Regions from separate parts of the Sphingomonas radiodurans genome, predicted to be linked through region 2. Evidence: predicted binding sites of a transcription regulator. Region 2 holds the regulator's gene; the other holds the start of a gene.
What was found. The regulator LexA, encoded in region 2, represses DNA repair genes until DNA is damaged. The targets are predictions, from matches to a motif close to GTTCCNCNCTTGTTCT.
Positions count from the first base shown of each region.

Region 1: recA (recombinase RecA) is a predicted target of LexA. The motif match lies at 2,645-2,660, and genes of this name have one in related genera.

Region 1 covers NZ_CP086594.1:2,971,967-2,976,385, reverse strand. The annotation lists gene LLW23_RS13955 (glutathione S-transferase family protein) at 1-278, opposite strand, end outside; gene LLW23_RS13950 (class I SAM-dependent methyltransferase) at 275-1,120, opposite strand; gene recA (recombinase RecA) at 1,480-2,568, opposite strand; gene LLW23_RS13940 (lytic transglycosylase domain-containing protein) at 2,864-4,419, opposite strand, start outside.
Region 2 covers NZ_CP086594.1:3,306,639-3,311,057, reverse strand. The annotation lists gene LLW23_RS15595 (M24 family metallopeptidase) at 1-979, opposite strand, end outside; gene LLW23_RS15590 (molybdopterin molybdotransferase MoeA) at 1,054-2,238, shown strand; gene lexA (transcriptional repressor LexA) at 2,297-2,959, shown strand; gene LLW23_RS15580 (NAD(P)H-dependent flavin oxidoreductase) at 3,041-4,102, opposite strand; gene LLW23_RS15575 (ComEC/Rec2 family competence protein) at 4,154-4,419, opposite strand, start outside.

The DNA of each region.
Region 1 (4,419 bases), 330 kb from region 2:
GCGGCGGCGCGGTTCGCCGGAGCGCCGAGGCGACCATCGGCCTTGTCGACGAGATATTCGACGATCGCGCCGGTCTCGGCGACGATGCGGTTCTCGTCATCGGTGTCCTCGATCACCGGCGACTTGCCGAGCGGATGGATCCGCTTGAGCTCGGGGGGAGCGAGCATCGTCTTCTTGTTCCGCTCGTAGCGCTTGATCTCGTACGGCAGGCCGAGCTCCTCGAGCATCCACAGGACGCGCTGCGAACGCGAATTTTCGAGATGGTGGACGATGATCATTGGCCTCTCCCCTGGGCGCGTGCGGTGACCAGCCATGCCGCGGCCGGGAAATCCACTACGTCGCCGGTCACCTGTGCGGCAAGCACGTCGCGCAAACGGTCGAGCAGCGCAGGTCGATCCGCGTCCGACGCGGCGGCGACGATCTTGGAGACCGGGCCGATATGGCGGAAGAAATCGGCGGCGTCGGCGGCCGGATCGGCACCTGCGCCGGCATGGTAGGTATAGTCGGCGGGAACGATCGACACGTCGGCGAAGCCTGCGTCGCCGAGCAGCCGTTCGATGACGGCGCGGTCTGCAAGCGCGAACGGGCCGGGTGCATAGCCCGCCGGCGGATCGAGGCGTCCGCCCACCGATGCTATCGTCTCGGAGGCCCAGGGGTTTTCGCGCGGCGAGCGGAAGCAGGAGAAGACGAGCGGCGCGGCGGGCCGCAGCGCGGCGGCGATGCCTGCGAAGGCGGTGGCGGGGTCATCGAAGAACATCACACCGTGGCGGGATACCGCGAGGTCGAAGGGTTCGTGCGAAGACAGTGCGCCAGGGACGGCGCCCGCCGCGAAGGACAGGTTTTCAAGCGCATGCCGGGCGGCGCGCTGCCGGGCGACCTCGACCAGCGCGGCGGAGAGGTCGACGCCGTGGATGGCGAGGCCGGGCCGCGCTTCAGCGAGCGCGAGGCTCGTCGCGCCGGCCCCACAGCCGAGATCGACGGCGCGGCCGTGCTCGGGCGCGACCGTCAGGATCGCAGCGTCGAGGTGGCGGGCGAGATCGGCGAAGCTGCGGTCGGTGCGGCGCCATTCGGCGGCCCAGACATCACCGACGCGGGTCTGCCATTCGGGGGCGGCGGTCATCGGCGGGCTCCTTCAGCGGTCGTGACGTCGGTGGTCGTGTAGCGCGAATGTTGAGGAAGTTGAGGCTCTGGTGCGGTTTGGCGACGGTTTGCAGCCATCAATCGGTGTGCGTGTGGACGGGTGGATGCCGGCACAAGGCCGGCATGACGGACGGGTTGCTTCATCACTCTCGTTTTTGCCCGCGAATGCTGAGGAAGTTGACGGTGTCGCGCACTTTCGCAAACCACACCCGCAACGACGGAGGGCCGGCACCTTGCGGTGGCCGGCCCCTTTTTGTGGTTGCCCGTGATTGCCCAGCCTTGCGCTTGCGGACAGGCCCTCCCCCAACCCCTCCCGCAAGCGGGAGGGGAGAAAAGATCTTACAGGTCGTCGTCGTCCGAGGGGCCGGCCATCAGCTCTTCGCCGAGGCCTTCCTGCCGGGCGCGGATCGCGCGTTCGAGGCGGTCGGCGACTTCGGGGTTCTCGCGCAGATAATTCTTCGAATTCTCGCGGCCCTGGCCGATGCGGATTGAATCGTAGCTGAACCACGAGCCCGACTTCTCGACGAGGCCCGCCTTCACGCCGAGATCGATCATCTCGCCGAGTTTCGAAATGCCCTCGCCGAACATGATGTCGAATTCGACCTGCTTGAACGGCGGCGCGACCTTGTTCTTGACCACCTTCACGCGGGTCTGGTTGCCGGTCGCTTCCTCGCGATCCTTGACCGAACCGATGCGGCGCACGTCGAGCCGGACCGAAGCGTAGAATTTGAGCGCATTGCCGCCGGTCGTCGTCTCGGGCGAGCCGTACATCACGCCGATCTTCATGCGGATCTGGTTGATGAAGATGACGAGGCAGTTCGAGCGGCTGATCGTGCCGGTGAGCTTGCGCAGCGCCTGGCTCATCAACCGCGCCTGCAGGCCGACGTGGCTGTCGCCCATCTCGCCTTCGATTTCGGCGCGCGGCACGAGTGCAGCGACCGAGTCGATCACCAGTACGTCGATCGCGTTCGAGCGAACGAGCGTGTCTACGATCTCGAGCGCCTGCTCGCCGGTGTCGGGCTGCGAGACGATCAGTTCGTCGATGTTGACGCCGAGCTTCTTGGCATAGGCCGGATCGAGCGCGTGCTCTGCATCGACGAAGGCGGCGGTGCCGCCGACCTTCTGAGATTCGGCGATGGCGTGGAGCGCGAGCGTCGTCTTGCCCGACGATTCGGGGCCGAAGATCTCGACCACGCGGCCTTTGGGGAGCCCGCCGACGCCGAGCGCGATATCGAGCCCGAGGCTGCCGGTGGAGATCACCTCGACCTTCATCGTCTCCTTCGAGCCGAGCTTCATCGCCGAGCCCTTGCCGAAGGCGCGGTCGATTTGCGCGAGCGCGGCCTCTAGCGCCTTCTGGCGATCGGCGGTCTGACGGTCTGTTGACGGGCTAGCCATGTTACCTGGGATCACCTTGAGATTGGCGGCCATTGGGAGCCCCTTCCGGTAGAGCAAGCGCGTGAACCGTTCAACGCGTGTGATGATGATGTATCGCGTTTGTTCTTGTGGAACAAGTGGGGAACGGTGGTTTTTGTTGCGATCCGTCGTGCCGGGCTTGTCCCGGCATCCACGGTGCCGCGTGCTCCTCGGCCGGGGGAATCGCTGACGGGTGGATGCCGGGACGAGCCCGGCATGACGGTGGGGGGGGGGCAGCGTGCCGCGTGGCTTTCAGCGGCAGTGTTTGTTGAAGCTTGGATCTCGGCTCAAGGCCGGGATGACAGAGGGCTTACTGCGCGCTGGCGACCGTGGTGCCCGATGCCGGAGAGACGGTCGCGTTGACGGCGACGGTATTGCCAGCCGCGCGGTTGGCGATGCGGATCGCGGGATCGCCCTTCATGCCGGGAAAGCGCGGCCACATGCCCTGTGCGAGCGCGGAGCGGCTGGCGGAGGTGTTGCGGCCGGTCTGGCCCTCGTACATCCAGTAATTGCGTAACACGGTGACGACGTAGCCGCGGGTTTCCCAATAGGGGATGCTCTCGATGTAGAGCAGCGGATCGCCATTGTCGCGGACGAGTGAATTCCACTCGCCGACCGGCTTGGGACCAGCATTGTAAGCAGCGATTACCTTGGGCAGCAGGCCCTGCGTGAGGCCCATGTCGCGCAGCTTTTCGAGGTGGCGCTGGCCGATATCGATGTTGGTCGACGGGCGAGTCAGCGCGGTCTTGTCGACCGAAACGCCGCGCTCGCGCATGTAATCGGTCGCGGCGGCGGGCATGATCTGCATGAGACCATAGGCGCCGGCGGGCGAAACGACCTTGTTGCGGAAGCCCGATTCCTGGAGCGTGTGCGCATAGACCAGCGCCTTGTCGACGCGCCAGCCAGTGTCCGGCGTCCAGTTCGGCGTCGGATAGCGCGTCTCGGCCGTGGCAACGAAGCCCTGCGGGCAATTGTGCGCGAGCCACACGACGCTCGCGGGAAGATTCATCTGCTCGGTGACACGCATCAACGACGCGAATTCGTTCACCGGGCCGATCTTCGCCTGCTGGCGGATCACATCGTCGGCAGCGCCCTCCTCGCCGATCTCGATCAGCGCGGCGGCGACGCGGACGTTGGGACTACGCTCGAGGTTCGCCCAGTCGCTCGTCACCTTCTGCGGCTTGATCCCGCCGGCAGACATGCCGAGCGCCTGGCGCGAAAGCTGGCCGTAGAAAGTCTCGCCATATTGCGCGGCGTTCTTGAGTCGCGCCTCGATCCGGTCGGGGCGGCCGCACGTCATGTCGGCGCGGCTGGCCCAATAGAGCCCGGCGGCGCGCATGTCGGTGTCACCGGCGCGGGCCGATACGGCTTCGAAGCCCTCGCCGGCCGCGGCGCAATCGTTCTGGCGCCACGCCGCCAGTGCCGAAGTCCAGCGGGCGTGCGTGGCCCAGTCGCCCTGCCCGCGCGCGGCCTTGGCGCCGATGCGACGCGCGTCCTTGTCGAGACCCTGGAGGAAATAGATCCACGCGATCTTCGACTGCCATTCGGTTTCGGCCTCGGGGGTGAGGCCGCCGGTCGAATCGAGCAGTGATTCCGCCTCGCGGCCCATGTCACCCTTCACATAGGGCACCATCTTCGCGGCAAGATCGGCGGCGATCGCGTCGCTCTTGGTGGTCTTGGCGCGCACGCGGATCGGCGCCCCGTCCTGCCACACGAGCCGCTGCGCCACCGGGAGCGCCGGAAGCTCCTCCGCGCCACGCGCACGAGCAAGCCGCGCGAGCGCCTCAGCCTGCGGCAGTTCGGGCGCCTCGGTCAGCAGGCGGACCAGCGGTTCGATTTCGACGCGCGGCGAGCCCTTGGCGGTAT
Region 2 (4,419 bases):
GCGCATCCTGCACGCCGTTCGCGGCGGCGAGGCCATCACGCAAGCCCTTGGGCGCCTCGCGCTCGCCGGGGCGCAGTACATAGGCGAGATGCTGCGTATCGGTGTTCAGGCCCAGATATTTGATGCCGAAATCGACCCACAGCATGTCGCCCGGCCGGATCACCTCGTCACCCGACAGTTCCTTAGCGCCGCGGCGGAAGATCGCGACCGATGGCTGGAACCAGGTGTCGAGCTTCAGTGCGGCGATGCGCTCACGATACCACCAGACGAGATCGTCGGCGGTCGTGACGCCCGGGCTGACCGTGCGCGCGGAAAAGCCCTGCGCGATGATCGCATGCGCAGTGCGAACGATCTCGGGATAGCGCGCGATTTCCGCGGGTGTCCGCGTCTCTAGCCAGCCGATCGCGAGCGGGCCGGCGGGGACGAGCCGCCTGGCATCGTCGCCCAGCGCCGCGCTCAGTTCGTCATGCTGGCTCTTGGTCAGGCCGTCGGCGAATGCCGTCTCGGGCGACACGTTGACCGCGATGCGACGCGGGCGGCGTTCGGCGACGATCTGTCCGAGGCGCTTCCATTGATCGGGCTGCTCCTCGGGCTTCCACGCCGACGGGAACAGGTCTGCAAGGCCATAGCGGCTCACCGTCAGCCGCTCGACCGGCTTGCCATCACCGGGATCGTGGAAGACGAGGATCGTGCGTCGCCGCGCGTGAAAGCTCTCGGCATCGAGCATGGTGGCGAGCACCGGATCCTCGGCATTTTCCCGCGCGATCAGGATCCACATGTCGACCTTTGCGTCGCGCATCAGCCGCGGCACGACCATGTCGAGCCGCTCGCGCAGCCAGCCGTCGCGCACCTGCGCCTGTTCGCGCAGCGGCAGCACCGCCGGGGCGAGCGGCGACAGCGTCTCCGCCTGATCCGGTGCGGGCAGCGGCGCCGCCCCGATCAATCCCGCCGCTGCCACTATTGCCAACCACTGCATCATTGCCCCCGTTTGCTTTTTGCTTGTCGCATCAATCGCACTGTTGCTCGCGCCGTCAATCTGCCACTCGGCCCGGCATGAGCGAATTGCTTCCCGTCGCGCAGGCGCAGGCACGCCTGATCGCCGCCATCGCGCCAGTCGCCACCGAGACGCTGCCGATCACCCAAGCGGGCGGGCGCTGGGCCGCGGAGCCACTGGTCGCGCGGCGTACGCAGCCGATGCGCGACCTGTCGGCGATGGACGGCTATGCGCTGCGCTTCGCCGACCTGCCCGGCCCGTGGCGCGTGATCGGCGAGAGCGCGGCCGGCCGGCCGTTCGATGGCGGGATCGGCGCCGGCGAGGCGGTGCGGATCTTCACCGGCGCGGCGATACCCGACGGCGCGGATGTGGTGATGGTGCAGGAGGAGGCCGAACGCGACGGCGAGCGGCTGATCCTTGCTGGCGAGGGCCCGCTGCGGATCGGCGGCAACGTGCGCCGGCGCGGGCTCGATTTTACTGAGGGCGACGTGCTGGTCGCGGCGGGTGATCGGCTGACGGCGGCGCGGCTGGCAGTGGCGGCGACTGGGGGAGTTTCGCACGCGGCGGTGCATCGCCGGGTGCGCGTTGCGCTGGCTGCGACGGGCGACGAGCTGGTCGATCCGGGGGCTGACTTCGGCGCGGACTCGCTACCCGAATCGAACCGGCTGCTGCTGCGCACGCTGCTGGCCGACCTGCCGGTCGACATCATCGATCTCGGCATCCTGCCCGATCGGCTCGATGTGCTGACGCAGGCCTTTGCGACGGTCGACGCAGACCTGCTGGTCACGACCGGCGGCGCATCGGTGGGCGATCACGACCTCGTCCGGCCGGCGCTGCTCGGCGCAGGGGCGACGATCGACTTCTGGCGCGTCGCGCTTCGCCCCGGCAAGCCGCTGATGGCGGGGCGGCGCGGCGACATGCCGGTGCTCGGCCTGCCCGGTAATCCAGTGTCGGCGTTCGTGACCGCGCTGCTGTTCGTCAAACCAGTGATCGCGCGACTGGCCGGCGCGGCACAGCCCTTCCCGATCACCACGCATGCGATCCTGGGCGAGTCGCTGCCCGCGAACGGCCCACGCACCGACTATATGCGCGCCGAACTGCGCGACGGGCGCGCTTATGTGGCGGCGATCCAGGACAGTTCGATGCTTATGACGCTTGCGCGCGCGCAATGCTTGATCGTCCGCCCGCCGCACGACCCAGCGGCGGAACGCGGCGACTCGGCGGAAGTCCTCATGATCGCTTGACGTACGTTGGAACGTTCCATAAAGGTTCCTTGTCTGTTCGCGCGGAGATGATGACGCCATGCTCACCAGGAAACAGCACGAGCTGATCTGTTTCATCGAGGACCGGTTGATCGAGACCGGTGTCTCGCCCTCGTTCGAGGAGATGAAGGAGGCGCTTGACCTGAAGTCCAAGTCCGGCGTTCACCGGCTGATCTCGGCGCTCGAGGAGCGCGGCTTCCTGCGCCGCCTGCCCAATCGCGCCCGCGCGCTCGAAGTGATCAAGATCCCAGAGCGCGCCGAGCCACGGCGCGCGCCGACACCGGCACCTGCGCGCAAGGCAGTGCCCGCGCCGGCCAACGACGTGATCGAAGTACCGCTGCACGGGCGGATCGCCGCGGGTGTTCCGATCGAGGCTTTCGAGGGATCGACGATGCTCCCCGTGCCAGCGGCGCTGCTCGGCGCCGGCGACCATTTCGCGTTGGAAGTGGCGGGCGACTCGATGGTCGAGGCCGGCATTCTCGATGGCGACTATGCGCTGATCCGTCGTCAGGACGTGGCGCGCGATGGCGAGATCGTCGTGGCACTGATCGAGGACAATGAGGCGACGCTTAAGTACTTCCGCCGCGAGGGTGCGATGATCCGGCTCGACCCGGCGAACCGCGCGTACGATCCGCAGCGTTATGCGCCGGCGCAGGTGCGGGTGCAGGGCAAGCTTGCGGGGATCTTGCGGCGATATTCGTGATGCCGCGTCAGGGAATCTAGCTTTCCGCCTAGCAAGCGCCGCAAGGTCGCGGGCGGGTAAGTTTCATCGCCTGGAAGATTCTCAGGATTGTTGCTCTCGGCATGCTTCGAGCTCGGCTTTCAACGCTGCGATCAGCTCTGCAGCGGGCAGGCTGCGAGCGAATGGAGCGCCTTGGCCAGCCCAGTGTGCACCGAAGCCATTTTCGCCCGTCGCTTTTGCGGCAGCATGGAGAGCCTTTCCAGCATCGTAAGCGCGTGGATAGTCCGGCGGGATGTTTGAGCCGGTGTCCAGGGCGGTAAAGCGGTTCGGGATCGCGCGCGCTGGCCGCCCGGAAATCACCGACGTGAGGATCGTGGTGTCGGCGCTCAGGCCGCTAACCGCTGCGCGGTATGCCTCGTCCGCCGCCGACTCCGGACAGGCGATGAATGCGGTGCCGAGCTGCACCCCCGCCGCGCCGCGGTCGAGCGCCGCGGCGATGCCGGCGCCGTCCATGATCCCACCGGCAGCGATGATCGGCAGGTGCGTGGTCTTTGCGAGCGTTTCGGTTAGCGCCAGGGTGCTCATCGCTGCGTCGGGCGCTTGAGGCTCGAACATGCCGCGGTGACCGCCAGCTTCGATGCCTTGCGCCCCGATCGCATCGATTCCGGCGGCCTCGATCGCAATCGCCTCATCGACGCTGGTCGCCGTTGCAAGCATGAACACGCCGCGGGCGCGTAGCGCGTCCAGGGTGTCTGCCGGCGGAATGCCGAAGTGGAAACTTACCACGGGCGGCGCGGTGTCGACGAGCATCGCGAGCATGTCGGCGTCGTCAGCGAAGCTCGTGTAGATCGTCCGGAGCGCGGGTGGTGGCTCGACGCGAAATTCGGCGAACAGCGGGCGCAGCAGATCGAGCCAGTGCGCTTCGCGGACGGGATCGGCGTGTGCGGGGCGATGGACGAACACGTTAACGTTGAACGCGCGATCAGTGCGCGCGCGCACGTCCGCAATCATCGTGCGGGCGCTGGCTACATCGGTGGCGCCGATCGCGATCGAGCCAAGTGCGCCAGCCTCGCATACCGCCGCTGCCAAGGCGGGGGTCGATACGCCCGCCATCGGCGCCTGGATCAGGGGCAGGGTTAAGCCGAGGCGGTCCGTGAAGCGCATGGGCCTCCGTGTGTTGGTGGTTCGGTTTTCATATGTGCAAGGCCGCACCGGTTAGCGATCCGTTGGTGTCGTTATCTGCCGCCCAGTCGTGCTTCCGGCGACGTCGTCGGTGAACTTTCCTCTTCGTGACGGCGCCCCGACCCGCCGCCACGGCCCCGGCCGAGTGTCTGCCGCCGCGACCCACCGGTGTCGATCGCCTTCCGTTCGCACCGTCTTGACTCTCCCTGAGCTGAGGCCGAGCGTTACCCCGCCCGTCCTCGCGAGCGTCTCGCGATCGAGACGCAGCCAGCGTGGGGTGCAGCGCCTCGGCAGTCGCC